3 linked regions of the Sinobacterium norvegicum genome follow. The protein of the gene in region 1 binds, or shares a complex with, the protein of each later gene. Links are inferred from orthologs where the notes say so. Each region holds a gene or a part of one and is shown in the gene's direction. Other genes may lie near its edges. The genes, in order: tsaD, tsaE and tsaB.

Region 1 (10,944 bases):
TTTTATGCTATGTGGGCTAATTAATAGCCTGCATAATGCCAAAAAATTACAAAAAACTGATATATCATCAGTCCTGTTCGTAGCTTTTTTTGATCGCCGTTAAAATTTAGTGCTTCGAGTGCGAGATCAGCAGTTCGCTGTAACGCAATTTTTGCTCCGCCGACATCTCGTTAAACGGGATCTCGCTGAGGGTGTTCAGTTCTTGCTCTAGTTGGCCCTGTTGCTGCTGGTTGGCAAGAAAGCTAAAGATATCGATCAGCTGCTGCTGGGCGCCGTCTTCACAGCTGAGCAGCATGTCATCGTTCAGTAACTCTTGCAGTCGCTCGTAAAAGCTTGTTCCTATCCAGTGACCAATTAGCGTATAGGTGGGGGTGGCGGGGTGATTTTTCAAGAAGGCGATGATTTCTTTTAACAGCAGCGCGTCCTGATCCTGCAAATCGTCGATCGCCTCGGTGTTGTCGAGCTGGCTGATACTGCCGGGAAAATACAGCAGCAGGGTGATCGCCGTTTGGATATTGCTGCGCTGGCGGCTGTTAATCGCCGGGCTTTTGCTGGGCCGTTGTTTGGCCTGCGGCCGTCGCGGTGCCGGCGCGCCATTGTTGTCGTCGTGGTCGATGTCGACCGGTGGCGCCTCGTGGTGGCCGCCATCATCGTTGTTGAAATAGCCGTCGTAGCCATCGTCTGCCGGTTTGGCCGCTTGCTTGCTCTGCTGGTAGCGCTGGTTGGCCAACTGATCCTGCTGTTGCTTAAGCTGTGCTTTCGCCTGCTGTTGTTCGCGGCCTTGTTGACGCAGTTGTTCGAGAGTATCTGCCTCGAGACCGGTACGGGTGGCCAGCTCCTTGTGCATCAGGCTTTTGAACACGCCCTCGGGTATTTGGTCGATCATCGGAATGGCCAGGGTCGACAGCCGAGCCCGGCCGTCCATCGATTGCACATCGAGGCCCTCGGAGACGTGATCGAATAAATACTGTGACAGCGGCAGGCCCTGACCAATTTGATGTTCGAAACGGTCGGCGCCGATGCTGCGCACGAGGGTGTCGGGGTCTTCGCCGTCGGGCAAAAATAAGAACCGTGCCTGCAGCCCATCGCGAATCATCGGCAGCACGTTTTCGAGGGCGCGATTGGCGGCGGCGCGGCCAGCCTTGTCACCGTCGAAGCAGAACACCACCTCTGGGCAGACGCGGAAGATGCGTTCTAGGTGATCGCTGCTGGTGGCGGTGCCAAGGGTGGCGGTGGCGTAGTGAATGCCCGATTGTGCCAGTGCGACGACATCCATATAGCCCTCGACCACCACGATGCGTTCGATGGCTCCCTTGCTCTTTCTCGCCTCGTAGAGGCCGTAAAGTTCTTTACTCTTGCTGAAGACCGGGGTTTCCGGCGAGTTGAGATATTTCGGTTTGTCATCGCCGAGCACGCGGCCGCCAAAGCCGACGACACGGCCGCGGTGATCGCGAATGGGAAACATGATGCGGTCGCGGAAGCGGTCGTAATAGTCGCCGTTGTCTTTTTCGATCAGCATGCCGCTGTCAAACAGCTGTTTGATTTTCAGCGGCGTGGTGCCGACGGCTTTGATCAGATTGTCCCAGCCCGGTGGCGCATAACCAATTTCAAACTGCTTGGCGGTGTTGCCATCGAGGCCGCGATTTTTAAGGTATTCAATCGCCTGTTTGCCGCCGGGGTGACCCCGTAAATTGCTGTGGAATAATTCTGCGCAGCGCTCAAGAATCTCATACAGCGCCTTGTTGGCATTGTTGGCGACCTTGTTAAAGCTGGGGTTGTCTTCCTTGGGTACCTCGAGGCCGACGGTGGCGGCGAGGGCGTCGATGGCCTGGGGGAAATCAAGGCGCTCGTAATCCATCATAAAACTGACGGCGTTGCCGCCGGCGCCACAGCCAAAGCAGTGATAGAATTGCTTGTCGGCGTTGACGCTGAAGGACGGGGTTTTCTCGTCGTGGAACGGGCACAGCCCCTTGTAGTTGCGGCCAGCCTTTTTCAGCGACGAGCGGGCATCAATAATCTCGACAATGTCGACACGTTCGAGTAAATCGTCGATAAACCCCTGGGGGATGCGGCCTGACATCTACGCCAGTTTGGCTTTGATCAGCTTGCTGACATCGCCCATATTGGCGCGGCCCTGCATCGGTGCTTTCAGCACGCCCATGACCTTGCCCATATCTTTCATGCCGTCGGCTCCGGTATCGGCAATGGCCTGTACCACCATGTCGGTGATCTCATCTTCGGTCAGCGCCTGGGGAAGGAATTCTTGTACCACAGTGACTTCGGCTTTTTCGATGTCGGCGAGATCGTGACGGTCGGCGGCTTCAAACTGGCTGATGGAGTCGCGGCGCTGTTTGAGCATTTTATCGAGTACGGCCAAGACGCGGGCGTCATCTAGCTCAATACGCTCATCGACTTCAATACGTTTGATTTCGGCCTGAATGCTGCGAATAGTGGTCAGCCGAGGCTTGTCCTTGGCGCGCATCGCGTCTTTCATTGCGGATTTGATCGTGTCTTTTAAGTCAGACATGGTTTTTATTCCTAATCAGATGAGTTAAATCCTAAAACAGAAAAAGCCCTGAGGGTAGACCCATCAGAGCTTTTAAACCGGCAAACCGCTAGGTTATGCTAAATAGAGTAAAAAACTCTATTAGTATAGACGCTGCATCTTACGGTTTTCACGCTGAAGCTTCTTAGCGTGACGCTTAACTGCAGCAGCAGCCTTACGCTTACGTACGGTGGTAGGCTTTTCATAGTGCTCGCGACGACGTACTTCAGAGAGTACACCGGCTTTCTCGCAAGAGCGCTTGAAGCGACGTAGTGCGATGTCAAATGGTTCGTTGTCTTTCAGTTTTACTGATGGCATTAATTGTTACCTTGTTGTTGGCAGCGGTTTAAAGAAATCCGGCTATGCTTCAATCAATTCGTATTTGCTGTTTTAACAAATCAACAGCAAGCACTGTTCATTCGAGGTGGCGGATTTTACCCATAAACAAATCAAAATGCAAAGCCCACTGGATTTGCTTTACCTCGACCATTATCATGCGGCTTTTAATATTGACTGAATCGCCACTGCGGCAAGCCTGATTTAGGGGCTTAAGGGTTTGATAATGCTAGTACTAGGGCTCGAAACATCCTGTGATGAAACAGGTATTGCACTGTATGACACCGACCGAGGTTTATTGGCCGATGCGCTCTATAGTCAGATTGAGCTGCATCAACAATACGGCGGAGTCGTGCCCGAACTGGCCTCTCGCGACCATGTACGCAAAATTATTCCACTGATTGAAGAGGTGTTGGCCGAGGCTGGTGTGACGAAGGCCGATATCGATGCCATTGCCTATACCTCTGGCCCCGGTCTGGCGGGTGCCTTGATGGTTGGCGCCTGTGTCGGCCGCTCGTTGGCGCTGGCGCTGGATATTCCGGCCATCGGTGTACACCATATGGAAGGCCATTTATTAGCGCCAATGCTGGAGCAGACACCGCCAGCCTTCCCGTTTCTGGCGTTATTGGTCTCCGGTGGTCATACCCAGTTGATCAAAGTCGAGGCCATCGGCGAATATGAGTTGCTCGGTGAGTCCCTCGACGATGCCGCCGGCGAAGCCTTCGACAAGGCGGCTAAGATGATGGGCTTGGCCTACCCCGGCGGCCCGAATATCGCCAAGTTGGCGCTCGATGGTAATGGCGACCGCTTCAAATTCCCCCGACCAATGACTACCAAGCCCGGCCTCGATTTCAGTTTCAGCGGCTTAAAAACCTTTACCCTCAATACCGTCGCCAAACACGTCGATGACAACGGTGAGCTTGAGCCGCAGATAAAATGTGATATCGCCGATGCCTTCGAGTTGGCCGTGGTGGACACCCTGGTACTTAAGTGCAAGCGGGCGATGAAGCAGACCGGTATGAATCAATTAGTGATTGCCGGTGGCGTCAGCGCCAACAGCCGACTGCGGGAAAAACTAGAGCAGACGCTGACCTCGATGAAGGGCAATGTATTTTATGCTCGCCCTGAGTTTTGTACCGATAATGGCGCCATGATTGCCTATGCCGGTGCCCAGCGATTGCTGGTGGGCCAGCACGCGTCGTTGGCGGTGGTGGTGAAACCGCGCTGGCCGTTGCAGCAGTTACCGGCGCTGAGTCGTTAAATAGAATCAGTCTGACGGCACAGCAGCAAGCATCTGTGCCGCGATCAAATAGCGTTAATTGAATGAGCCGTGCTAGGCCGAGAGTAACAAAGTAATGGATATAGTCTTTATACGTGAGCTTAAAATCGATACCGTCATCGGCATCTTCGACTGGGAGCGGGAGATTAAACAAACCGTGGCCATCGATCTCGATATGGCGCATGACTTCAGCCGTGCTGCCGATACCGACAGCATTGATTATGCCTTGAGCTATAAAGATGTGTCGGATCGCCTGGTGGCGTTTATCGAGGCGTCAGAATTTTTCTTGATCGAGACCATGGCGGAACAGATCGCCGAGATTATTATGACTGAATTTAGCGTCCCCTGGTTGCGTCTACAATTGAGTAAGCCCGGGGCGGTGCCCGCAGCGAGCAATGTCGGTGTCGTTATTGAGCGAGGAGAGAAGCGTTAAATGGCCAAGGTTTATGTCAGTATAGGCAGCAATATAGAGCGTCAGAAATACATTACCAATAGCCTGGATGCGTTGGCCGACCGTTTTGGTGCGCTGGTTATTTCTCCGGTTTATGAGAGTGAGTCCGTCGGCTTTGATGGCGATAACTTTTTTAATTTGGTTGTCGGCCTCGAAACCTCATTGTCGATAGCTGAGTTGTCGTCCTGTTTCCGCGCCATCGAAGATGTGAATCAGCGCGATCGCAGTGGCCCCAAATTTGGAGGCCGAACATTGGACTTGGATATATTAACCTATGACGATGTCATCGGTGTCATCGACGGGGTGACGGTACCGCGGGGTGAAATTCTGACCAACGCCTTTGTATTATTGCCGCTGGCTGATATCGCCGCCGATGCTCAGCACCCCGAGAAAAAGATGACCTACCGTCAGCTATGGCAGCAGTATTCGACCGGCCAGAAACTCTGGACGGTCGACTTCGAATGGCGGGGGCAGTCGATATCTGCGGCCTAGGTCTCAGTGTATTGGCTCAGCATTGCAGGGTTCTGCCGCCATCGACGTTGATGATTTGCCCGCTGATATAGCCAGCTTGGCTGGCTAAAAACAAGGCTGTTTCTGCAATATCATGGGCCTGACCAGAGCGTTTCAGTGCCGTGGCATCGATAATCGTTTGCTGAGCGCTTTGGGCCATGTCATGTTCCGGCCACATAATGGCGCCGGGTGCGATGCCGTTAACACGCACCTCTGGCCCCAATTCCACCGCCAAGCTCTTTACCATCGCCCGATTGGCAGCCTTGGCCATGCAATAGATAGGGTGGTCGCTGAGCGGCTGCTCGGCATAAATATCGATCAGATTAATAATGCAGCCCTGCTGCGCCTTCAGCGATGGCGAACAGGCCTTGGCCAGGAATAGCGGCGCCTTGGCGTTGCTGGCAAACAGTTCATCCCACTGCTGCTCGGTCATTTGATCGACCGGAGTGGGATAGAAGCTGGAGGCGTTATTGATCAGCACGTCGATGCGACCAAAATGCTGTAGCGTGCTCTCGGCCAGCTGTTCGACCTGGGCGGTATCGGATAACTCCGCTTGTAAAAGCAGTACGGAACCGGCACGGATGGCGTTGAGTTCATCGGCAATCTGCTGCGCCGCCTCATGTGAGTTGCGATAGTGCAGGGCAATATTAAAGCCGGAGCGATGAAATAGCTGACAGGTTTCGGCGCCAATACGATTGGCTGCACCGGTGATTAAGAGAGTGGCTTGTGACATAGGCGGGCTGTCCATGGCGAGTGATTGTTTTATCTTACTGATCAACAGCGGTGTAATAAAGCGCGTTTTATCAGGTTGCTTAGGGGCTTAATAAGGCGAAGCCGAATAAATTGGCTTACAATAGTGCTGTCGCTGGGCAAACTGTGGCGGTGATTTTTACACGATTGTGGATTGGTTGGCGGCTACACATTATTTGCGTAGTATGATGGTAAGCTAATATTAATCAGCGCGATAACAATAAGATAAACGAGTAAACAACGCTTATGACGGCAACGGTTCGATTCATCCTCAATATTTTTGCCTGCACGCTACTATTGTCTGCCAGTGTCTGGGCCTCCGATCAGGCGGTGATTCAGCCGCTGCCAGAAGATGACCGCGTTTTGATTGTCGGTGAGCGCCCCTCCGATATTCAGATTATTCGCTGGCTTAAGCGGCCGAAAAACTTTTCAGAGTGCATTATTAAGAACGTCACCCCTTACCTGCCGGAAAAAATGGTCGAAGGCTTGATGCATGTCTGCATGACAAACTTTCCCAAGGGCAGTCAAAGTGCTTGGTTTAAGCCAAGAAGCATCGACGGTTGCTATCAAAAACACCAGGACAAGGCGGGTAATAAGAAGGCAGCCGGTGCCATTTATGTGGCCTGCCAGGCTTATCATCAGGATGTGACAAACGTTAGTCGCTATTAATTGCTCCCATCACAACGCAGCTGAGCAGGGCCGGGCATAGCCGTCCATATTGGCTAAAACACTGCGCTACAGCGACTATTTAGTTTTTATGGCGAATAATGGCAGCCCCATTATTCGCTTTTTTTTGATTAAAACTTGACGGTTTCGACCATTATTCATTGTCATGATGGAGGCTATAGATAGCATGGGATTTAGTTATAGTGGGTAAAGCGCTATTATTCTTTCCAACATCACAGCGACTAAAAATTCAGCGCTGAGTCACCTACTGTTAATTACACTCTGGAAGGAAATGATCATGTCAAACTACAGTCAAGACATCGATGCAGCAGCAGCCACAATCGATACAAAGGGCGCATCTTGGGATGCAATTAACCCTGAGTCAGTTGCTCGCATGCGTACTCAGAACAAATTCAAAACTGGTTTAGACATCGCCAAGTACACTGCCGATATCATGAATGCAGATATGGCAGCATTCGATGCCGATTCTTCACAGTACACTCAGTCACTTGGCTGCTGGCACGGTTTTGTTGGCCAACAGAAAATGATCTCTATCAAGAAGCACTTCGGTGGCAAGACTGACCGTCGTTACTTGTACCTGTCAGGATGGATGGTTGCTGCACTGCGCTCTGAGTTTGGTCCTCTTCCTGATCAATCAATGCACGAGAAGACTTCTGTTGCTTCTTTGGTTGCTGAGCTTTACACCTTCCTACGTCAGGCTGATGCACGTGAACTAGGCGGTCTTTTCCGCGCACTAGACGCTGCTACAGAAGCTGGCGACACAGCTGAAGCTGCTAAGATTCAAGCTGACATCGACGGTCACGTGACTCACGTTGTGCCAATCATTGCCGATATCGATGCCGGTTTTGGTAACGCTGAAGCGACTTACCTGATGGCCAAGCAAATGATCGAAGCCGGCGCTTGCTGTCTACAGATCGAAAACCAGGTTGCCGATGAGAAGCAATGTGGTCACCAGGACGGTAAGGTTACTGTACCTCACGCTGACTTCCACTCTAAGATCCGCGCACTACGTTACGCCTTCCTAGAACTGGGTGTCGACAACGGTATCATCGTTGCTCGTACTGACTCTGAAGGTGCTGGTCTTACTAAAGAAATCGCTGTTGTTAAAGAGCCAGGCGATCAGGGCGATCGTTACAACTCTTTCCTCGATGTTGAAGAAATCGACGTTTCTGAAATGGCTGAAGGCGATGTTTGCTTCAACCGTGACGGCAAGTTGGTTCGTCCTAAGCGTCTTCCTTCTGGTCTTTATCAGTTCCGTCAGGGCACGGGTGAAGAGCGTTGTGTTTTTGACTCTGTTGAAGCGATCAAAGCCGGCGCTGACCTTATCTGGATCGAGACAGCAACACCAAGCGTTGCCGATATCGCTGGCATGATGAACGAGGTTCGTAAAGAAATCCCAGATGCTAAGCTGGTTTACAATAACAGCCCATCATTCAACTGGACACTTAACTTCCGTCAGCAAGCTTACGACCGTTGGGTTGAAGCGGGTCAAGACGTTGCTGCATACGATCGTAGCGACCTAATGAACGCCAAGTATGATGATTCTGAATTGGCTGCCGATGCAGACGATAAGGTTCGTACTTTCCAGGCTGATACCGCTCGTGAAGCGAATATCTTCCACCACTTGATCACACTACCGACTTACCACACAACAGCCTTGTCTGTTGATAACTTGGCCAAGGAATACTTCGGCGAAGCAGGTATGCTGGGTTATGTTGCCGGTGTTCAGCGTAAGGAAATCCGTCAGGGTATTGCCTGTGTTAAGCACCAGAACATGTCAGGCTCTGACATGGGTGACGACCACAAAGAATACTTTGCTGGTGAGAACGCACTGAAAGCAGGTGGTGCTAAGAACACTTCAAACCAGTTCAGCTAAATCGAACCTGGTGCTTAACCTCGCTGTAATAAGCCTTGACTAACTAAGGCTGAGGTTTAAAGTGTGTGAAAAGGCGACCTCTTGCAAAAGGGTGTCGCCTTTTCTGCTGATTGAAACCAAGACTTTTTAGAGTGAAATTGATGATGACGAATATTCCAAACAACTTACAAGATGCAAGAGACTTACTGAGCGCAGAGGGTTTTAAGGTTGGCCGTACTTGGTATCACGGTACATCGTCGACATTGGTTGCTTCAATACAAGAGTATGGTTTAAAGCGCTCGGGTGACAGGGCCTTAAAGCAAACGGCTAAAAAAATCATGGCGACGATTGGCAACAGTTATACCGAAACCATCGAACCTGTTTTTCTCACTCAAAGTAAAGAGTTGGCTTACTACTGGGCTGAGCAAAAGGTAAAGGAGCGTGCTGCTCATAACGGCGGTGAAGAGGCCCCGGCAGTACTGGCGATCAACCTGCCAGAGGCAATGAATAACAGCGTTAAGCCGGATGTGGGTGCTGCCAGCCTGTTAATGATTGAGGGCAATGATTTCTTAGAACAGGTGTCTAACCTATACACAGCACACGGCTTTAAAGCGCCGTTGATCGACCCCGCACAGGCAGACCGACTAGATTATTTAAACAAGCTGGGTATGGCCTACATCAACGCCGACATCGATGCCGAGAATTTAGAGCTATTGGTTTAAGGGTTTACCGTCTACGACAAGATTCTGACCGGTGACGACAGTCATTGATTACCGGCAAAAAAGTTAACAGTAGTGTGGCGGTTCTGCCGCCACTTTGAAGCGATGAGCAATCATCGCTTTTTTTATGCCTGAAAAACGCCGAGGGAGCCTCCTTAAGCTTTTAGTTATTTTCTCGGCCCGGTGCGGGCTGGTATTGTTCTAAACAGCGGGCGGCAAAGTCGGTAATCATTTTGTAATCTACCTTGCCATTGGCAAAGCGCTGCATAGAGTCAATCGCATAGATTTTCTTGGGCACCTTGTAGTCCGCAAGATTTTTGCGTAAATAATGTTGTAGGGCGGCCACGTCCAAATTGTCATTGGTCAGCTCGCCACCCTCGACTACAGCCACCACCATCTTGCCAAAACGAGGGTGTGGCAAGCCTATTAGCAGGGCATCGGAGATGGTTTGGTGGCGGATCAATAACTGTTCAACCTCGATGGTATAGACCTTTTCACCGCCGGTGTTAATAACGCTGTTATCGCGCCCCAGCAGAGCTAACAAACCATCTTTTCTGACCGTGCAGCGATCACCGGTTTTGACAAAGCGCTCGCCATTGATCTTGATAAACGTGGCCGCGGTTTTTTCCGGCTCGTTGTAGTAGCCAATAGGAATGTAGCCGCCGGCATAGGCAATGCCGATGGTGTCACTGCCGGGAGCAACTTCCACGAGATTATCGTCAAATATTTTGGTGGTCGGCATGGGGAGAAAGACGCCGGCCTGTTCGGTGGTTAAAGCAAAACCACTGGTCTCGCTTGACCCCAGTGTGTCGAGCAACACCAGGTCGGGGTTTTGTTGAATAAAGCGTGTGCGGCTTTGATCGCTGAGTATGGCGCCGGATGATATCAGTGACTGAACACTATCAAAGCAGCCATCGTCGCGGGCTTCGATGCTTTCCAATAATGGCAAGGCGAAGGCATCACCGACAATCACCAAGCTACCAACCTGATGTTGTTTGATTAAATTAAGGCAGTGATCGGCATCGAAACGTTTGATCCCCGTGGTAACGACCGGCGAGCCCTGAGCCAGCGCACAGATTGCCATCATCAGCCCTGTGCCATGCATCAGTGGGCATAGCGGTAGCAAGGGTTTGGATGCTGGCTGGGTTTGTAAAAGGGTTAAATAGTCGTCCAGTGTGTCGGGGGCGTCGGTTAACGCTGTCGCTGCCATGGCACCAATACCCCACACCTTCATCTTGTGCCACAGCCCAGTATGCTCCCACTGTGTACCCTTGGGCATACCCGTGGTGCCGCCGGTGGCAATGATGATTTGGTTGTCGCTGGCGGTATCGGTTACTAAGTCATCGGCCCGGTAGAGATAGATATCATCCAGCGACACGGCAAAGTCGTTGACCGGGTCAGCGCCGTCTTCCGTCACTTCAACATAGGCAATTGTTTTGTTCAGCTGCGGTTTTATTTCAGCAACCTGTTTTGCAAATTCAGTGGCATAGACCAGGACTTCCACATCCAGCGAATGACAGAGATGCTCTAGCTCTTGCTGTTGATAGCGATAATTAATATTGACATGTGCACAGCCGATTAAACCGCTGCCGAAAAACACCTCTAGGTAGGCATTCGTATTGCGTAGATAGTGACCCACATGGCTGTGTTTTTTAAGCCCCTTGTCTTGCAGCCAGGCGCCAATGCTTCTGGCGCGACGACGCAACTCGGCAAAGGTATATGTTTGTTGTTCATGGATTAATGCCGTGCGTTCTGCCATAGGGCCGAGGCCTATTCGATCGACCGCCTCACTGTAATTCCAACTCATGTTAC
Region 2 (5,938 bases), on another replicon or contig:
ACATCATATTGCTTAATAAAGCGTTTGATGAAAGTGTTTTTAACCCATGGCTGCTCACTGGCGGCGATTTTGCCGACCAGACGAGACAGTAAGTGTTGCGGCAAAAGGTACTGCGCAAAAATAAATAGCATTGTTTTCATAAAGTCTGCTCGATATTGAATGTTTAAACAGGGGTTGATTCTACCGGGGTGTCGGGGTGGTTGCCCCACTCGCCCCAAGAACCGTGATAGCCGCGAATCCGGTCATAGCCAAGAATCTTTGCAACTAAATAGGTCAGGCCTGAGCGGTGGTGAGATTGACAGTGGGTAACAATGTTTTTATCTCTGCCAAGGTCTCTATGATCCAGCATTTGCTGGATTTGATCGAGGGGCAGCAGACGGAGGTTGCGACTCTTATCCATTAAATCGGTCCACTCGAGGTGTTTGGCACCGGGAATATGGCCGCCCTTGGCCGCCAATACTTTGCTGCCGTCGTATTCGCCCGCTGAGCGTGCATCCCAAATGCGGAAGTCGCTATCGTTCAGGGCGCCAATAATATCGTCGACCTCAGCAATGACAGACTCGTCATAGACATCGATACTAAAATCACTACTGATGGGGGCGGGCAGGTCGGTGGTAACAGGGTGACCCTCGTTAAGCCAGCTGACTAAGCCGCCATCGAGATAACTGTAATTGCGATAACCGAGCACATCGAGCGTCCAAATCAACCGTCCCGCCCAGCCGCCGCCCTCGTCATCGAGCACAACAATATGCTGCTGTTTGTTCAGGCCGATACTCCGCATTAGCGTAGTCAGATCATCTCGGTCCGGTATTTTTCCCGCCGCGGGTTTGATGCCACAGAGCAGTGAAGATGGGGTGATATGCTGCGACCCCGCAATATGGTGTTTGCGGTAGTTGTCATCACTCGATACATCGATGATCAATAGGTCATCGTGGTTATTGATTGCCTGCTCGAGGTCGCGGGGCTGAATCAATAGCCCCAATGAGGTAACGGTCATGTTGTTGTCCTTTATAGCATGTCTAGTGAAGACACTAGGTGGCGGAAGCTGTCCATCCGTCGCTGGGTAATTTCACCGGATTCTAACGCAGTCAATAAAGCGCAATTAGGCTCACTCTGATGTTTGCAGTCGCGAAAACGGCAGCGGCCAATAAATGGCCGAATGTCACTAAAGCCTTCGGCGATATCATCTTCACTCATATGCCAGAGGCCAAACTCACGTATCCCAGGGGAGTCAATTAAGTCGCCGCCGCTGGGGAAGTGAAACAACTTGGCCGTGGTGGTGGTGTGCTTTCCTTTCTGAGTTGTTTCAGACAGGCCCCCCACAGGTATATTCATTCCCGGTAACAAGGCGTTAATCAGCGATGATTTACCAACGCCGGATTGGCCGACAAAAACACAGGTGCTGCCGGCAAGCTTGGCCTTCAGTTCATCGAGGCCATCTTCAGATTTTGCGCTGGTATAAACCAGTTGATAGCCGATGGTAGGATACAGCGTGACTAACTCATCGAGCTGTTGGCGATTGTTGTCATCGATTAAATCGATCTTGTTGAGCGCTAATATCGGCGTAATCCCCGAGTGTTCGGCGGCCACCAAGTAGCGGTCAATTAAATTGGCATAGGGTGTTGGGTAGGGGGCAACGACGATGACGATGTAATCAACATTGGCGGCCACAGGGCGCAGTTCGCCGCGGTTGTTCGGGCGGCATAGTTCACTGCGACGGTCGTGACAGGCGACAACGACACCCGTCGGATTGCCGGGGCGCCAGGTCACTCTGTCACCGGTAACAAGGGCTGGAAGGTTGGCGCGAAGATGAGCGCGACGGCGCTCCCCTTGCTGCTCGCCGACCAGGATTTCGATCTCAACCTGGGTGCCAAAATGGGCGGTGATCAGCCCGGTTTGTTCGGGCCCTAACTGACCCTCGTCGATTTTTTCTTCGGCAACTTCGGCGCGTCTATCGGCTCGTTTATTGCGTTCATCTTGCACTTTTTCGATACGCCATTTTTGTCGGCGGTTTAGTTTGCGCTTTGCCATGAATTCGCTTTAGTTGATGTTAAGACCGCTATTATTATGGCAGGCGGGGCAATTTGCCACTAGTTTACCGCGCAAATTGCGCAATAGACCCAGAAGTTTGTCTTGCTCGTGCTTGTGCCAATTGTTTGGTCGGGACTGTCAGCCTATAATCAGGGCCAATTAATCAAGCCAATGAGGGCTGTTGCAATGAGTCGAGCACAAAATCTTGTCTGGATAGATCTTGAAATGACCGGGCTGGAGCCTGAAACTGATGTGATTATCGAGATAGCCACCATTGTTACCGACTCCAATTTAAAGACTATCGCAGAGGGCCCTGTTTTTGCTATTCATCAACCTGATAGTTTACTTGATGGTATGGATGAGTGGTGTACCACCCACCATGGCCAATCGGGCCTGACCGACCGAGTTAAGCAATCGACAACCTCGGTTGCCGACGCTGAAACCGCCACCATCGCCTTTTTGAAAGAGCATGTCGATGCGGGTGTGTCGCCGTTGTGCGGTAATAGTATCGGTCAAGATCGTCGTTTTCTGGTGCGTTATATGCCCGCATTGCACGAGTATTTTCATTATCGCAGTATTGATGTCAGCTCGGTTAAAGAGCTGGCCAGGCGCTGGCGTCCAGAGGTGCTGGATGGGGTCAGTAAAAGTGGCGCCCATTTGGCCCTCGATGATATTCGCGAGTCAATTGAAGAGTTGCGTCATTATCGTGACACCTTCTTCAAGCTTTAGCTCTGACGCTAAAGCTTTTCAGCATGCTGCGCCAGCGCCCATTCGATATGCTCTTTGACCATTGCGTTATCGACGGTGAGTCGGCTCTTCAGCGCTTCGATAACCTCGATGCTGCTAGGGGCGTTACCGAGGCCTACAGCAATATTGCGTAGCCACGCGTGGTAACCAATGCGACGTATTGGCGAGCCTTCGGTATTGCTCAAAAACTCTGTTTCCGACCAGCTGAATAAGGTGCATAGCTTGGCCTTGTCGAGTTGCTGGCGGGGGTGGAAATCCTGCTCCTTGGTGTATTGGGTGAACTTGGTCCATGGGCAGACCAGTTGGCAGTCATCACAGCCGTAAACACGGTTGCCAATCTTGGCTCGCAATTCAACGGGAATAGCACCGCTGTTCTCGATGGTTAGGTATGAGATACATTTTCGAGCATCGAGCTGGTAGGGGGCGCGGAAGGCATCCGTCGGGCACTTATCAAGGCAGCTGGTGCAGCTGCCGCAGTGGCTGGTTTGCTGCGGCTGGTCGACGGGCAGGGGCAGGCTGGTATAAATCTCGCCAAGGAAAAACAGCGACCCGGCCTTACTGTTGATCAGCATGGTGTTTTTGCCGATCCAGCCGAGACCGGCCTGCTCGGCGAGAGCGCGTTCGAGTACTGGCGCGCTATCGACGAAGGCGCGGTGCTCACCTCCGCCGGCCGCCTCAATTTTTTTGGCCAGTGCCGCTAGGCGTTTGCGGATTAGTTTATGATAATCACGACCTAGGGCGTAGCGAGAGATGTAGGCGGTGTCACGCTGCTGCAGGGTCTTGACTGTCTCCACGTCGGCGGGGAGGTAATCCAGGCGGCAACTAATGACGCGCAGCGTGCCGGGTTGCAACTCGTCGGGGCGGGAGCGCATATTACCATGGCGAGCCATATACCCCATCGAACCATGATCCCCCCGTGCCAGCCAAGCCTGCAGGTGTTGCTCATGCTGCTGCAGACCGATATCGGTAATCGCCACATGGGCAAAGCCGGCCTCCTCTCCCCAGCGCTTGATGTCGCTGGCGAGCTGGCTTAATTCGCCGGTGTCGGTGTCGGTTACGGAGGAGGAAGAGATGGTTTCACCTATAGAGTAGAGGCTGAATAGTCAGTGGCGATAATAACACCGACCAGCGTTGGCGTGCAGTGGTTTGCAGCATCACTGCTATTTTCATTGTTGTAATATTCGCATCATTGAGCTTTGCAGGTATGATAGCGGGCTAAATAAGGTGTTTTGAAAGGGGGCTGATGTGTCGGTTAGCGGTGAGTTTATCGCAGAAAATGAGCAGCGCTTGCTGCAATTGGGTCAAGCGTTGTCGTTTTGCGATTGTCGGGGGATTACCGTCTACTTGCAGGGTGATTTGGGCATGGGGAAAACCACCTTTAGTCGCGGCGTTATTACCGGCTTTGGCCACCGCGGTGCAGTAAAGAGCCCGACCTACACGCTGGTTGAACCCTATGAGTTTCAAGCAATAACGGTATATCACTTCGACCTCTACCGGTTGGGAGACCCGGAAGAACTTGAGTACATGGGGATTCGTGATTACTTTAATGACGATAGCCTCTGTTTGATCGAGTGGCCTGTGCGTGGCATTGGGGTGCTGAAAGAGGCTGATCTTGAGCTAACGCTGACCTTGCAGGGGGCTGGCCGGAGGGTTGTTTGGCGCGCCTTTAATGATGCCGCTGAAGCACTGGCGACCGAATGGCAGCAGCATTACGGCGTCGCCGGCAAGCAACAATAGCTGCTACTCTCAAGGCAACTATGGACTAACGTTAGCGAGTAGGTTACAAAATAGCATCACACAGTGTGCGTAATGCGTTTATTTGAGTAGGGAATTTGATGTTCAGCCGGTTTAAAAAACAGCCCTCAGCAGCAGGGGAAGCCTCCCCGGCTTTTTCAATTAGCGTATTAATCGCCATCTCAGCGCTGTGCTTCTCTTCGATTATTCAGGCCAGTGATATTGTCGGTGCCAGGGTCTGGCGGGCGCCGGACAACACCCGTTTAGTGTTGGACTTAAATGGTGCCGTAGAGCATTCCATTCTGACCCTACAAAGCCCAGACCGTATTGTCGTCGACATTAAAAATGGCCGCCTGGCAACGGCCTCTACACTGTCATCGCTGCAACTGTCAGAGTCGCCGATTAAAAATATTCGCTATGCCAATAAAGACAAACATGATCTGCGTATCGTATTGGATTTGAAAGAAAAGGTGAAGCCGCGAAGCTTTCTCCTCAAGGCAGATGGTGAGCTCAAAGACCGTTTAGTCATAGATCTTTATGATGAGGGCAACGGCAAGCGAGCGGTCAAAACGCAACAGGCAAAACAATCCAGCGGCAGCCGCGATATAGTCGTGGCGATTGATGCTGGCCACGGTGGCGAAGACCCCGGTGCGCTGGGGCCAAACAACCTGCGTGAAAAGCATGTGGTGTTGGCAATTGCCAAAGAGCTGGAAGCGCTGTTAAAGAAGCAGCCAGGCTATCGCCCCTATCTGACCAGAACCGGTGATTATTATATAGGTCTCGGCCAGCGGCCTGCGTTGGCGCGCAAACAGCAGGCCGATATATTTATTTCCATCCACGCTGACGCCTTTACCAATCCTCAAGCGAATGGCGCCTCTGTTTTCGCTCTCTCGCAAGGGGGCTCATCATCGACAATGGCGAAATATCTGGCTAAAACAGAAAATCGAGCGGATTTGGTCGGCGGGGTAACGCTGGCAGATCATGACGATATGTTGGCCGGCGTGCTGCTGGATCTGTCAATGACGGCAAATCGTGATGCCAGTACCAAGGTGGGCAGTAAGGTGCTGAGTAATATGGGCGGGGTGGCAAGACTGCACAGCAAACGCGTTGGTTATGCCGGTTTTGCCGTACTGAAATCAGCCGACATACCCTCAATTCTGGTCGAAACAGGTTTTATTTCGAATCCCGGTGAAGCCAGTAAATTACGCACGAAAAGTTATCAGCGAAAAATGGCCAAGGCAATTTATCAGGGGGTCGATGGCTATTTCCAGAAGTACCCGCCAGCCGGTAGTTTGATTGCGGCCAATAAAGCCGGTGGCAGTAAGCGTTATACCGTGGTCTCAGGCGATACGCTTAGCGCTATTGCTCATCGCTATAACGTCAGCCAAGGTGCGCTGAAAAGCGCCAATAATATCAGTGGCAGCCA
Region 3 (10,810 bases), on another replicon or contig:
ATCAGTTAGTCCGGCAAGATATTCCTCAGCTGGCAAAAATACTGGATAAAACACCCGAGGTAATCGAACTCAAGGGGATTGCGAGTTATCTCTGTCCGAAGCGGCTCGAGGACAGTTTGGCTGAGGGGGTTGATAAGCAACTGGCTGCAATGTTACTGGCCATGCATCAATATTGGCAGCGCCATCACAGTCAATCATTAGAATGGCGATTGGTGGCTGATCGTGTGGGAGCTTCGTCGTCAGAGGTTTCGCGATACAGTGCAACTAATCATGCCCAGTGTCAGTCGATGAGTTGCCCAAAATACGCACGCTGTCCGTATTTTAATCAACGAAAAAAACTGCAGTCTGCAGACATCGCTGTGGTCAATCATGCGCTGTTTTTCAGCAGTGAAAACTTTCTAATGGCGCCATCGGCATCAACAAATAAATTGGCATCACGCTTTCAGGCCGTGGTGTTTGATGAGGCTCACAGGCTTGACCAGTTGTCTATTGATCGAGCGACCGTATGTTTTGACAGTCTGGTCGTATTAAAATTACTGGCGCAATTTTCCGCGGTTGTGCGCCGTGATGCCGGGGATAGTCGGCCCAGTCTGTTAGCGGCAAGGCGGTGTCTTGCCATTGCCAAATCGATGGATGAAAAGGTTAATAAAAACAGGGAGCAAGGTGCCGGTGATTGGTCGGCGCTGTTGTTGCAATCAGCAACGATGGCGCGTCTTTGGCGTCTGTGGCAGCGGCAAATCACTGTATTACTGGCGTATAGCGCCATTTTAAGTGAACGAAGTCCGTCATTGGCCTTGCTCGCACGTCGTTTAAAACGCTTCGATATGGCTGAAACCATAGCGGTAGACCGGCCGGTTAAATCTGAGCGAAGCCTTTGGTTTAATCGACAGGGCGCAGCTTGGTCGGTCCACAGTGTTGAGGTGAATCACCTACAAGTGTTGCATTCGCTGCCAGCGACACAGGTGTATTTGTCGTCAGCGCTGAGCGTCAATGATGATTTTAGTGATTTTGCAGAGACCTTAAAATTACCCCAATACCATAGTTTTAAGGTGGCGGAGACGAAGCAAGAGAACCCTCGGGCATTATATTACCATCCGACAGCGTTACCGCCACCGAGCAATCCAGAGCATATTGCACTGTTATTATCTGATGTTTTACCCTTGCTGTCGGCGAATAGAGGGCGGGCATTGTTGCTCTTTAGCAGTGTTAGCAACCGATTGAAGGCCGAGCAGTGGTTGAAGGAATATACCGGTTTTCATTTGTGTATTGCGGCCCAAGGGAGTGCTGCGCAAGCGGTTCGCCGCTTTAAAAGCCGCCCCCTGTCGCTGTTGTTATCCGCCGGTCTATGGGACGGCCTCGATATTAAGGGCGATGATTTATCACTGATAATCATCGATAAAATACCGTTTTCGCCGCCTGATGATTTTCGTGTTTTGGCGCGTTCAAAGGTACTGACCAAACAAGGAATCGATGCCTTCAATCACTGGCAACTACCTCAGGCCATTCTGCGTTTGCGCCAGGGGGTCGGTCGGCTGATACGCAGTGACGATGATGGCGGTGTTGTGGTAATCGGTGACAGCCGACTGCACTATCAAGGCTACGGTGAAAAAATAATGGCGGCTTTACCTCATTATCCAACAACTATGGATCGACAGCAGGCGCTAAGCTTTATAGAATCACGGGCCGATCACTATACCCCGTCTGCAGCCAGCAATAGCGACGTTAAATTGGACACAAGGTAGTACTTTATGAGTAAAATTTTAGCATTAGATACTGCGGCTGATGCCTGTTCGGTAGCACTGTGGCTCGACGGTGAGTTGATCTCTGATCACCGTCTATTACCCCGTGAACACACCAAACATATGCTGCCGATGATCGAGAATATTTTACAGCACAATAGTATTACGCTATCGGAACTCGATGGCATTGCCTTTGGCTGTGGTCCGGGTTCATTTACCGGTCTGAGAATTTGTGGTGGTATCGTACAGGGCTTAGCCTTTGGTGCCGATCTCCCAGTCGTGCCGGTGTCATCGTTAGCGGCATTGGCTTACCCCTTTGCCGGTGAGAATATCACCGTGGTGGCCAGTGTCGATGCCAGAATGAATGAGCTCTATACCGCTGTGTTTCAGGGGCAGGGTGAGGGGTTTACCGTTGTCGACAAAGAGTATTTGTTGGCGCCGGAGAGTATGAGTCAGCAATTGCTGGCACAGGCCACGCCAGGCAATGCGCTGATCGCCGCAGGCAGTGGTTGGTCATACCGTGACCAATTTGGCGATTTAAAGTGTATGGATCTGCTAGCATGCGACACCAATGCGATACCGACTGCTGCGGCTGTTGCTGAATTGTCATTAGCCCGTTTCGTCAGTGGTGATACTATTGCCGCCGCCGAGGTCAGCCCGGTATATTTACGTGACTCTGTTGCTTGGCAGAAGAGTTCGTAGCGAGCATTTTGCTATTTTGGAGTGTCATTTTGGATTGGTTACAGGTTTTTGTTTTAGCAATTATTCAGGGATTAACCGAGTTTTTACCGGTATCCAGCTCCGCTCATTTGATTTTTCCCTCGCAGTTATTAGGCTGGCCTGATCAGGGGTTGGCCTTCGATGTGGCAATGCACGTTGGCTCATTGGCTGCAGTGATTGTGTATTTTCGGCAAGATATTCGCAATATGACGCAGGCTTGGTTTGGCAGTGTTTTTCATCGTCAACACACGCCAGAGAGTCATATGGCCTGGGCGGTTATTTGGGCCACGATTCCGGCCGGCTTAGCCGGTTTGCTGTTTGGTGGATTCATTGAAGAGAATCTGCGCTCAATGACAGTGATTGCATGTACCACACTTATTTTCGGGCTGTTGTTGGGTTTTGCCGACCGTAAAGGCAGCAGTGATGTTGTCGAATTAACATGGAAGGTTGTGGCCGTGATTGCCTTTGCTCAGGCGCTGGCGTTAATTCCAGGCACGTCCCGTTCCGGGGTGACAATGACTGCGGCGCTGCTAATGGGGCTTAATCGTCAGGCCTCTGCGCAGTTCTCGTTTCTGTTATCTATACCGTTAATTGTCGCTGCCGGTGCTTTGCTGGGGCTAGAAGCGGTGCAGTCGGGCATAGCGATTGATTGGCTGCAGATGACGGTGGCAACGTTGGTCTCTGCCATTACTGCGTATTTATGTATACACTACTTTTTGAAACTGATTAATCAGATAGGCTTTATGCCGTTTGTTGTTTATCGACTGCTGTTGGCAGCGGGTTTGTTTTGGATGGTGTTGTCGTAAGCTACTCCATTGAGTCGATAGCGTGCTAATAAAGAGATGGAAGAATGATGGATATCCAACAGTTTAATCGCGGCCTCTTGTCGTTTATCGATGCCTCACCTACGCCTTTTCATGCGGTCTCGACCATGGTGGCAACGTTAACCAAGGCCGGTTTTGTCCGGTTAAGAGAAGGGGATAGCTGGGATTTAGTTGCCGGTGAACGCTATTATTTGTGTCGTAATGACTCATCAATAATTGCCTTTGTTTGTGGTAAGCAATCAATACTGGATCACGGTGTTCGGATGGTTGGTGCGCATACTGACAGTCCTTGTCTGCGAGTGAAGCCCAATCCGGATATGCTTGAAAAAGGCTATTTACAGCTGGGTGTTGAGATCTATGGTGGTGCCTTGCTTAATCCCTGGTTTGACCGTGATTTATCACTGGCCGGCCGGGTAAGCTTAACTAACGACAAAGGTGAGTTGATCTCAGTGATGATCGATTTCGAAAATCCTATCGCTGTTATCCCAAGCCTGGCTATTCACCTAGATCGTGAGGCTAACACCAATCGAACGGTGAACAAGCAAACCGACATGCCACCTATGCTGGCTATCGTCGATGGCGATGAACTCAATTTTAACGATATTGTTATTGCGCAAATTGAACGACAGCATAGTGATGTCAGTGTCAGCAAAATCCTCGATTGGGAATTAAGTTTTTATGATACCCAGCCCTCGGCTATGACTGGCTTAAGGCAGCAGTTTGTCAGTGCCGCCCGTCTGGATAATCTACTCAGTTGTTATACTGGTTTACAGGCGCTGTTGCAGGCCGACGGTGAGATGACCAGTATTTTGGTGTGCAACGATCACGAGGAGGTTGGGTCGTCATCTGCCGCCGGTGCACAGGGGCCTATGCTGAAACATTTATTGCAGCGTATGTGTCAAACCACTGAGGACTTTGCTCGGGTGATCGAGCGCTCGATGATGATATCAGCGGATAACGCCCATGCCATTCACCCTAACTTTATTGCTAAGCATGATGGTAACCACGGACCTCAAATTAATCAGGGACCAGTGATTAAAATAAATGCCAACCAGCGTTATGCCACCAACAGTGAGACGGCGGCACTGTATCGATATCTCAGTGATCAGGTTGATGTGCCGGTGCAGAGTTTTGTGGTGAGAAGTGATATGGGTTGCGGCAGTACCATTGGTCCGATTACGGCAACGGAGCTTGGCGTGCGTACTATTGATATCGGGGTGCCGACCTTTGCCATGCACTCGATCCGTGAATTAGCAGGTAGTGAGGATGCCTTTGGCTTACACAAGGTCTGTTGGCAGTTTTATAATACAAGTGATTTGCCTTGGTGCTAAATTCAGAGATAAAAAAAGCCGCATTAGCGGCTTTTTTTTATTGACCTTAATGATTTTAGCTGCCGGTAAACACAGGCTTTCGCTTGGCAAGAAATGCACTGACGCCTTCAAGACCGTCATTGGTGTTAGCCATTTTACCAATACCGCGGGCCTCAAGCTCCATTTGGCTTTCTAGGCCGGTGTCATAACTGGTTAATAATAGTTGTTTAATTTGGCCATAGGCAAGTGTTGGGCCATTGACCAACTGGGCCGCCATAGTCTGAGCTGCCTGCTGAAGATCATCGGCCGCTACCACCTCGGTGACCAAGCCCCAGTCGTAGGCTTGTTCGGCAGTCAGTACTTTATTCGTCAGCATTAATTGCTGGGTTTTCCGCATACCGATAAGGCGTGGTAGGTAATAGCTGGCGCTAACATCAGGACTAAGGCCAGCACCGGTATAAGCCATGGTAAATTTGGCGCTGTCAGCACACAAAACAAGATCACCCGCAACAGCAAGGCTAAACCCTGCGCCAGCAGCCATACCATTAATCGCTACAATGACAGGTTTTTCCATCCTGGCAAAGCGGGCGACGGCGGCATGCATATAAGTGGTGATTTCCTTGATAATGGTACTGGCCTTGCTTGGGTCTGCTGCAAAGGCACTGAGATCACCACCGGCACAAAACATTTTACCGGCACCGGTAATAATGACAGCACGAATATCAGGGTTTTCATCAATTTCAATTGAGGCGAGCATCACTTCGCGACTGAGTTCAACATTCATGCTGTTGGCGGCATTGGGTCGGTTCAGCGTCAGGGTGGCGATTTGGTTGTCGATATTGAGGCTAATGGTGTTGAATTCGCTCATGATCACTCTCTAATTCGTTGTTATTTCATCACAGTGAAGTGCTGCAGTTGGGCAAGACTCTAGAGCAAGCGTCTGCAAGATTCAATAGTGCTGTCAGTCTCTCGTTGCGATGCCGCTCTGACAGGGGCTTAGGACAACTGATTTAGCCCTGTTAGTTAGCGTTGTTTATGCCATAATACAGCGCACAAAAATCGTCGATTCATAGGCGGTATAGACTATTGAGATTATCGTACAGCAGTCGATTAGCTGCTGTATCTTGGGATTATTATGACACAGAGACGCGTTTTGACCGGTATCACCACAACCGGTACTCCTCACCTGGGTAATTATGTTGGTGCGATTCGTCCGGCTATCGATGCCAGCAAAAACACCGACGACAAATCCTTTTACTTCTTGGCCGATTACCACGCGCTGATTAAATGCACTGACCCCGTGGCGGTTCAGCAGTCGAGTAAGGAAATCGCTGCTACGTGGCTGGCTCTCGGGCTCGATACCGACAATGCTGTTTTCTATCGTCAATCCGATGTGCCAGAGATTACTGAGCTGTGTTGGGTGCTAACCTGCTTGACGGGCAAGGGCTTAATGAATCGGGCGCATGCTTACAAAGCGGCCGCTCAGGCTAATGTTGATGCTGGCGATGACACCGATAAAGCTATTTTCATGGGGCTGTATAGTTATCCTATTCTGATGGCAGCGGATATTTTGATGTTTCAGGGCAGCCATATTCCCGTTGGTCGCGATCAGATTCAGCACGTAGAGATGGCAAGAGACATTGCTCAGCGTTTCAATCACCTCTATGGCCAAACCTTTACTCTACCCGAGGCGGTTGTTGACGATAATGTTGCGGTATTGAGTGGCTTGGACGGGCGCAAGATGAGTAAGAGCTACGGTAATACCATACCGTTATTTTTGCCACCGAAGAAATTACAAAAGCATATCAATAAAATTGTCACCAATTTGTTAGAGCCTGGTGAACCGAAAGACACGGCAGACTCTACCGTCTTCGAAATCTGGGAGGCTTTTGCCAACGAAGAGCAAATTGCTTACATGCGCCAGCAGTATGCCGATGGCATCGCTTGGGGCCAGGCAAAGAAAGAGCTTTGCGCACTGATTGATGGTCAGATCAGTGAGGCCAGAGAGCGATACAATCGCTTGATGGAAAACGGCGAGGAGATAGAGGCGGTATTGCAAAAGGGGGCTGAAAAAGCCCGTGCTTATGCTCGGCCGTTGCTAGACGATGTGCGCCGCAAAGTGGGTATTGGCCCGATTGCAAAGTAGTTCGTTATTCTGTTTTAAAAGCCGGCAAGTCGCCGGTTTTTTTATGCGCGGTCAATACAGAACGAATTACGCCAGCGACTCAATGAGGTTATGGTGTTTTTTGGCCGAGTCGCTACTCAGTCATTGCTCAATGATGACTGTTTATTCATGGTTCTTGTCGCCATCATAGATGGGCGTCATACTGAATAAAAATAATAAGAGAGCCGTAATGAAAAAAACGATATTAACGCTGTTGGTCGTTGCAGCGTTGGCCACCAGTTATCTGCTCGGAACCTTTAATGGCAGTACCACTATTCAAGCGCCCTCAGCGGCTTGGGCTGAAGACAGCGAGGCTGCGAAAGCATGGCGTCAATTGTCGGTGGCAATGGATGCTGCAGGTGAGGAGGTGTTTAAGGCCTCCGCTGATCAGCAAGAACAAATCGATGGTCTGCTGTACTTAACCCAGCTTTTATCAGCGTCGTTAGAAATGAAGCTGTCCAAGGGCAATCAAGCGGAGCCGGCCTTTACTGACTGGATGGCAGACTACCGAAAATTCTTAGGGGATAGCCCCGATGCCATTTACCACACCGCTGAAATATCTTCGGATTACCGCTACCAAATCAGCGGCACCGTCGCCGATGCCGAATATCTCGGCATGATGCTCTATGGTAAGGCTTTAAATGGCTGGAATTCTGCAGAAGCCAATATTGCCACGCCGGATATCCGACTGGATGCCAACGGTGGATTTAACGTTATTTTGAGTAAGCACAAACCCGAGGATGGCAGTATTGATTGGCTGCCCATGAGTGACAGTGTGCATTTGGTTATGATGCGTCAATACTTTCATCAGCGCAGCAAGCAAGAGCCGGCAACCCTGAACATTGTTAACCTCGATAGTCAGCATCCGGTGAAGTTGAACGACAAAATTTTGGCCAAGGGCTTGGCCTCTGCTACTGAGTTTTTCAATGATACCTTAAGGGGGAGTCTGGCAATGAGTCAGATGTTCGCTGGCGCCGTCAATAGCACCGATGTCCCGAAGAGTTACAGCCAGGACTTTGGCGGTGTTTTTTACCCGACCCATGACAACGATTATTATGGTGCCTGGTTTGACCTTCAAGATGATGAGGCGCTGATTATTGAGGGTGATGTCCCTAACGCACCTTATTGGTCGGTGTCATTAATGAATCGCTGGATGCAATCGTTAGATTATCAGCATCAACCAGTAGCGCTGAACGATCAGCAAATAGAAACGTCCCAAGGGCGTTACCGAGTGATCGTCTCCCGAGTGAATCCGGGCAGCGGTAATTGGATCAGTACCGCCGGATATCGGCAAGGCATGCTGGCGATCCGTTATCAGCAATCTGATGGTACAGCGAGCCCAACGTTGCAGCTGGTTAAGTACTCCGAGCTTGCCGAGTAGTTGGCCGGCATTTCAATGTAACTGTGGCGAGTAAAACAAAATTGCGATGGTCGAGGGCTGATCAAGTTTCACGTCACTGTTGGGTGAGTGGCGTGATATTTCAATTTATCTCTAGTCGAAATTATATTCACTCATCGGCAGGCATTCGATTTTATCGAAGTCGATAAAGCGCACGACGCTGTCGATCATTTGCTGTTGACGGCGTTGTGTTTCTTGCTCGTCACCGGGGCAGCCGTAAAACGCGCTGCTATCAGTCATCGCTGCTGCGGGAAAGTTTTCTTCAACAATGGCGTCCACTGTTGGCGCATTATGGGTCATTACCTTGGTTACGATGTTTTGCCGATAACCAAAGGTTGATTGGATGTCGCAAGCGATTTGACCATGGCTATTGAGCCAGATATCTAACCATTGTTCACGGTCGAGTCGCGGCGGTATTTCAAGTAGCACTACCTGGTTCATCCCTTCGGTACGCTGGCCTGCAGAGCTGGGGTATTGTTCGTTGAGGATAGGCTCGTGTTGTTGAACCCGATAACCAGCAAGGTCGGTGCTGAAGCCAGAGAAGCAGTCGATGACGGTATTGAAAAAGCGCTCATCGGACAGCCAGAAACTGATCATTGCCTGATAGGGATTTTGCTGCTGGCTGATGCGCAAGCTGTCCGCACCGGCAACGGCCTGATCTACCTTATTCAGGCGAACATGCTTTGCACCGGTATTGGCTAAGGATTGGGCGGCATTTAACAGCTGTTGTTGGAAGTTGTTATGGTTGCTGTGGCTATCAGGCTTTATCAGTAGGATGTATTTTTGCATGGTATGGCCTCTTTTTTCCTTTAGTCTAACGGAAAATAAAAACAGATAATAATGACGGCCATGTTAGAAAATAAGCAGAGGGGATATAGAGCAGGGGGAGGGAGACGGCTCATCAAACTAATGGGCCGTCCAGCATTATGCGCTTATAACATTTCGTCGGCGATAACTTCGAGCACTTCGTTTTGGATGGCGCCAATCAGCATGGTTGAAATTTCACCACGCTGGTCAGAGGCTTTCCAATCCTGCAGTTGTTCGCGGATACGCCCCTCTGGACCTATAAGTGCAACTGCGTCGAGCAGTTCCTGAGGGATTGCCTGAGCGGCCTCGGCTTTATTGCCGGCCAGGTATAAATCTTGAATTTTTTCGGCTTCGGCGCCATAACCCATGGCGGTGGCATAATCGGTATAGAAGTTTTTATTCTTCGCGCCCATGCCGCCGATATAGAGGGCCATCATATCGCGAGCGGGTCCTTCACAGGCAGCTTGATCGTCACCCATGATGGCGGTGACTGCCGGTGCTATCTCAAAGTCTTTCAGACTTTTGCCGCCACCGGCCTTGGCAAAGCCTTTGTCGAGGTGCTTACCGATGACGTCAAAATTGTTGGGGTCCATCCAGACAGGAAACACACCGTCGGCAATTTCGGCGCTGGCGCTAAGGCCCGCTGGGGTGATGGAGGCGGTGTAAATGGGGATAGAAGTATCTGCCTGCAATATAGTTTTCAGAGGCTTGCCCAGGCCCACGCTGCCGGGGCCATTATAGGGCAATTGGTAGGTTTTCCCGTCAAAGGTGACCGCCTCTTCACGGGCCATAATTTTTTTACAGATGGCAATGTATTCTCTCGTTCTGGTAATGGGGCGCTGATAGCCTACACCATGCCAACCTTCAACCACTTGCGGTCCAGAGGCGCCAAGCCCCATGATGAATCGACCTCCAGACAACTGGCTTAGTGTCATGGCCGTGGTAGCGGCGGCGGCTGGTGTTCTTGCCACCATTTGCATAATAGCGGTGCCGACACGTATTTTTGTGGTGTTGGCTAATATCCAAGCTGCGGTACTGACGGCATCACTGCTGTAAGATTCCGCTGTCCACACCGAGTCATAGCCCAGATTTTCTGCGTGTTGAATCATTTCCATTGGTAGCTTTACTTGCTTACCAGAATAGCCGAGTAGGAGTCCGAGCTTCATAGTGTTGACCTTTAATTATCGCGTAGCGGTTATTTTTTTCGAGTGTGAATAAAATCTCATCAATATGCAAGCAAATGCATATGTTTAATCTTGTCTATACCTACCTCGGCGTTTGTTTATATTTACCAATATTTCATCAGTTTAGTGTAGAACGGGATTTTTAAAGGTCTATATTTGATAAAGTCATAATTCTTGCAAGGTTTACTGTAATGATAATCATCCAAGAACATCATGTTTATTGATTTGTCGAATATGCTTCTGCTGTGAAAGCGACAGAAGAGTAGGAATGTGCTATTGGAATTTTTCAGAAAAATATATCTACTGGTAGTGGCTTCGATGTTGCTGTCTGCTTGTGCCTCGCAAGATGTTGAGCTTGCCCCCTTGTTACTCGAGCCCAGTGAATCCTTTCGTCAGCAAGGCCTTGCAGTGGCAAATAATCAGCAACGTTGGTGGCTGCAGCACGGCAACGATGATTTGTCGGCGCTGATCGAACAGGCCTTGACGGGCAATCAGGAATTACAATCGGTCTATCAGCGGCTGCAACAGTCGGCGGCATTGCGGTCACAGGCTGAGTCAGGACGCTGGTTTACTGTTGATTTCGGCGCCTCTGATGTCGTTGATGTCGATAGCGGCGATAGTGATTACCGTGTTTATGGTGAGGCGCAATATGAGGTCGATTTG

Evidence for each region.
Region 2: the proteins of tsaD (region 1) and tsaE are in contact, whole or in part, in a crystal structure (PDB 6N9A), measured with the Thermotoga maritima proteins. The link is inferred for Sinobacterium norvegicum from one-to-one orthologs. Residues at the interface, in WP_004082750.1 of Thermotoga maritima: Cys10, Asp11, Arg49, His50, Leu82, Gly84, Gly135, Gly136, Glu154, Thr155, Leu156, Asp157, Asp158, Ser159, Glu162, Asp165, Lys166, Arg169, Leu170, Tyr175, Lys213, Thr214, Leu217, Tyr218, Gln221, Arg222, Asn324; in WP_004082108.1 of Thermotoga maritima: Leu37, Gly38, Lys46, Lys57, Val59, Lys60, Ser61, Thr63, Phe64, Thr65, Leu66, Met67, Val69, Pro71, Tyr82, Arg83, Leu84, Asp86, Asp88, Phe89, Asp93, Ile128, Asp130, Glu131, Arg134.
Region 3: the proteins of tsaD (region 1) and tsaB are in contact, whole or in part, in a solved structure (PDB 4WQ4), measured with the Escherichia coli proteins. The link is inferred for Sinobacterium norvegicum from one-to-one orthologs.

Annotation. Positions count from the first base shown.
Region 1 is NZ_CAKLPX010000002.1:448,065-459,008, forward strand. The notes cover bases 2,148-5,124. They hold tsaD (tRNA (adenosine(37)-N6)-threonylcarbamoyltransferase complex transferase subunit TsaD), read left to right. Parts: upstream 2,148-3,107; coding sequence 3,108-4,142; downstream 4,143-5,124. Other genes in these bases: L9P87_RS11050 (GatB/YqeY domain-containing protein), read right to left, coding at 2,148-2,527; rpsU (30S ribosomal protein S21), read right to left, coding at 2,648-2,863; folB (dihydroneopterin aldolase), read left to right, coding at 4,237-4,593; folK (2-amino-4-hydroxy-6-hydroxymethyldihydropteridine diphosphokinase), read left to right, coding at 4,594-5,103; L9P87_RS11075 (pteridine reductase), read right to left, coding at 5,120-5,124. In the rest of the region: dnaG (DNA primase), read right to left, coding at 107-2,080; more of L9P87_RS11050, read right to left, coding at 2,081-2,147; more of L9P87_RS11075, read right to left, coding at 5,125-5,854; L9P87_RS11080 (hypothetical protein), read left to right, coding at 6,118-6,540; L9P87_RS11085 (isocitrate lyase), read left to right, coding at 6,836-8,434; L9P87_RS11090 (hypothetical protein), read left to right, coding at 8,575-9,135; L9P87_RS11095 (AMP-binding protein), read right to left, coding at 9,296-10,939.
Region 2 is NZ_CAKLPX010000001.1:1,952,170-1,958,107, reverse strand. What follows is about bases 2,799-5,790. They hold tsaE (tRNA (adenosine(37)-N6)-threonylcarbamoyltransferase complex ATPase subunit type 1 TsaE), read left to right. Parts: upstream 2,799-4,065; coding sequence 4,066-4,515; downstream 4,516-5,790. Other genes in these bases: L9P87_RS08810 (N-acetylmuramoyl-L-alanine amidase), read left to right, coding at 4,614-5,790; queG (tRNA epoxyqueuosine(34) reductase QueG), read right to left, coding at 2,799-3,851. Outside these bases: asd (archaetidylserine decarboxylase), read right to left, coding at 1-140; L9P87_RS08835 (sulfurtransferase), read right to left, coding at 164-997; small ribosomal subunit biogenesis GTPase RsgA, read right to left, coding at 1,009-2,031; orn (oligoribonuclease), read left to right, coding at 2,218-2,760; more of queG, read right to left, coding at 2,769-2,798; more of L9P87_RS08810, read left to right, coding at 5,791-5,938. UniProt on the Escherichia coli protein: Required for the formation of a threonylcarbamoyl group on adenosine at position 37 (t(6)A37) in tRNAs that read codons beginning with adenine.
Region 3 is NZ_CAKLPX010000001.1:558,708-569,517, reverse strand. What follows is about bases 752-3,594. They hold tsaB (tRNA (adenosine(37)-N6)-threonylcarbamoyltransferase complex dimerization subunit type 1 TsaB), read left to right. Parts: upstream 752-1,748; coding sequence 1,749-2,441; downstream 2,442-3,594. Other genes in these bases: L9P87_RS02430 (M18 family aminopeptidase), read left to right, coding at 3,310-3,594; L9P87_RS02435 (undecaprenyl-diphosphate phosphatase), read left to right, coding at 2,471-3,265; L9P87_RS02445 (ATP-dependent DNA helicase), read left to right, coding at 752-1,742. In the rest of the region: more of L9P87_RS02445, read left to right, coding at 1-751; more of L9P87_RS02430, read left to right, coding at 3,595-4,614; L9P87_RS02425 (enoyl-CoA hydratase/isomerase family protein), read right to left, coding at 4,670-5,461; L9P87_RS02420 (tryptophan--tRNA ligase), read left to right, coding at 5,729-6,739; L9P87_RS02415 (DUF1254 domain-containing protein), read left to right, coding at 6,948-8,138; L9P87_RS02410 (EthD domain-containing protein), read right to left, coding at 8,250-8,945; L9P87_RS02405 (LLM class F420-dependent oxidoreductase), read right to left, coding at 9,089-10,129; L9P87_RS02400 (TolC family protein), read left to right, coding at 10,424-10,810. UniProt on the Escherichia coli protein: Required for the formation of a threonylcarbamoyl group on adenosine at position 37 (t(6)A37) in tRNAs that read codons beginning with adenine.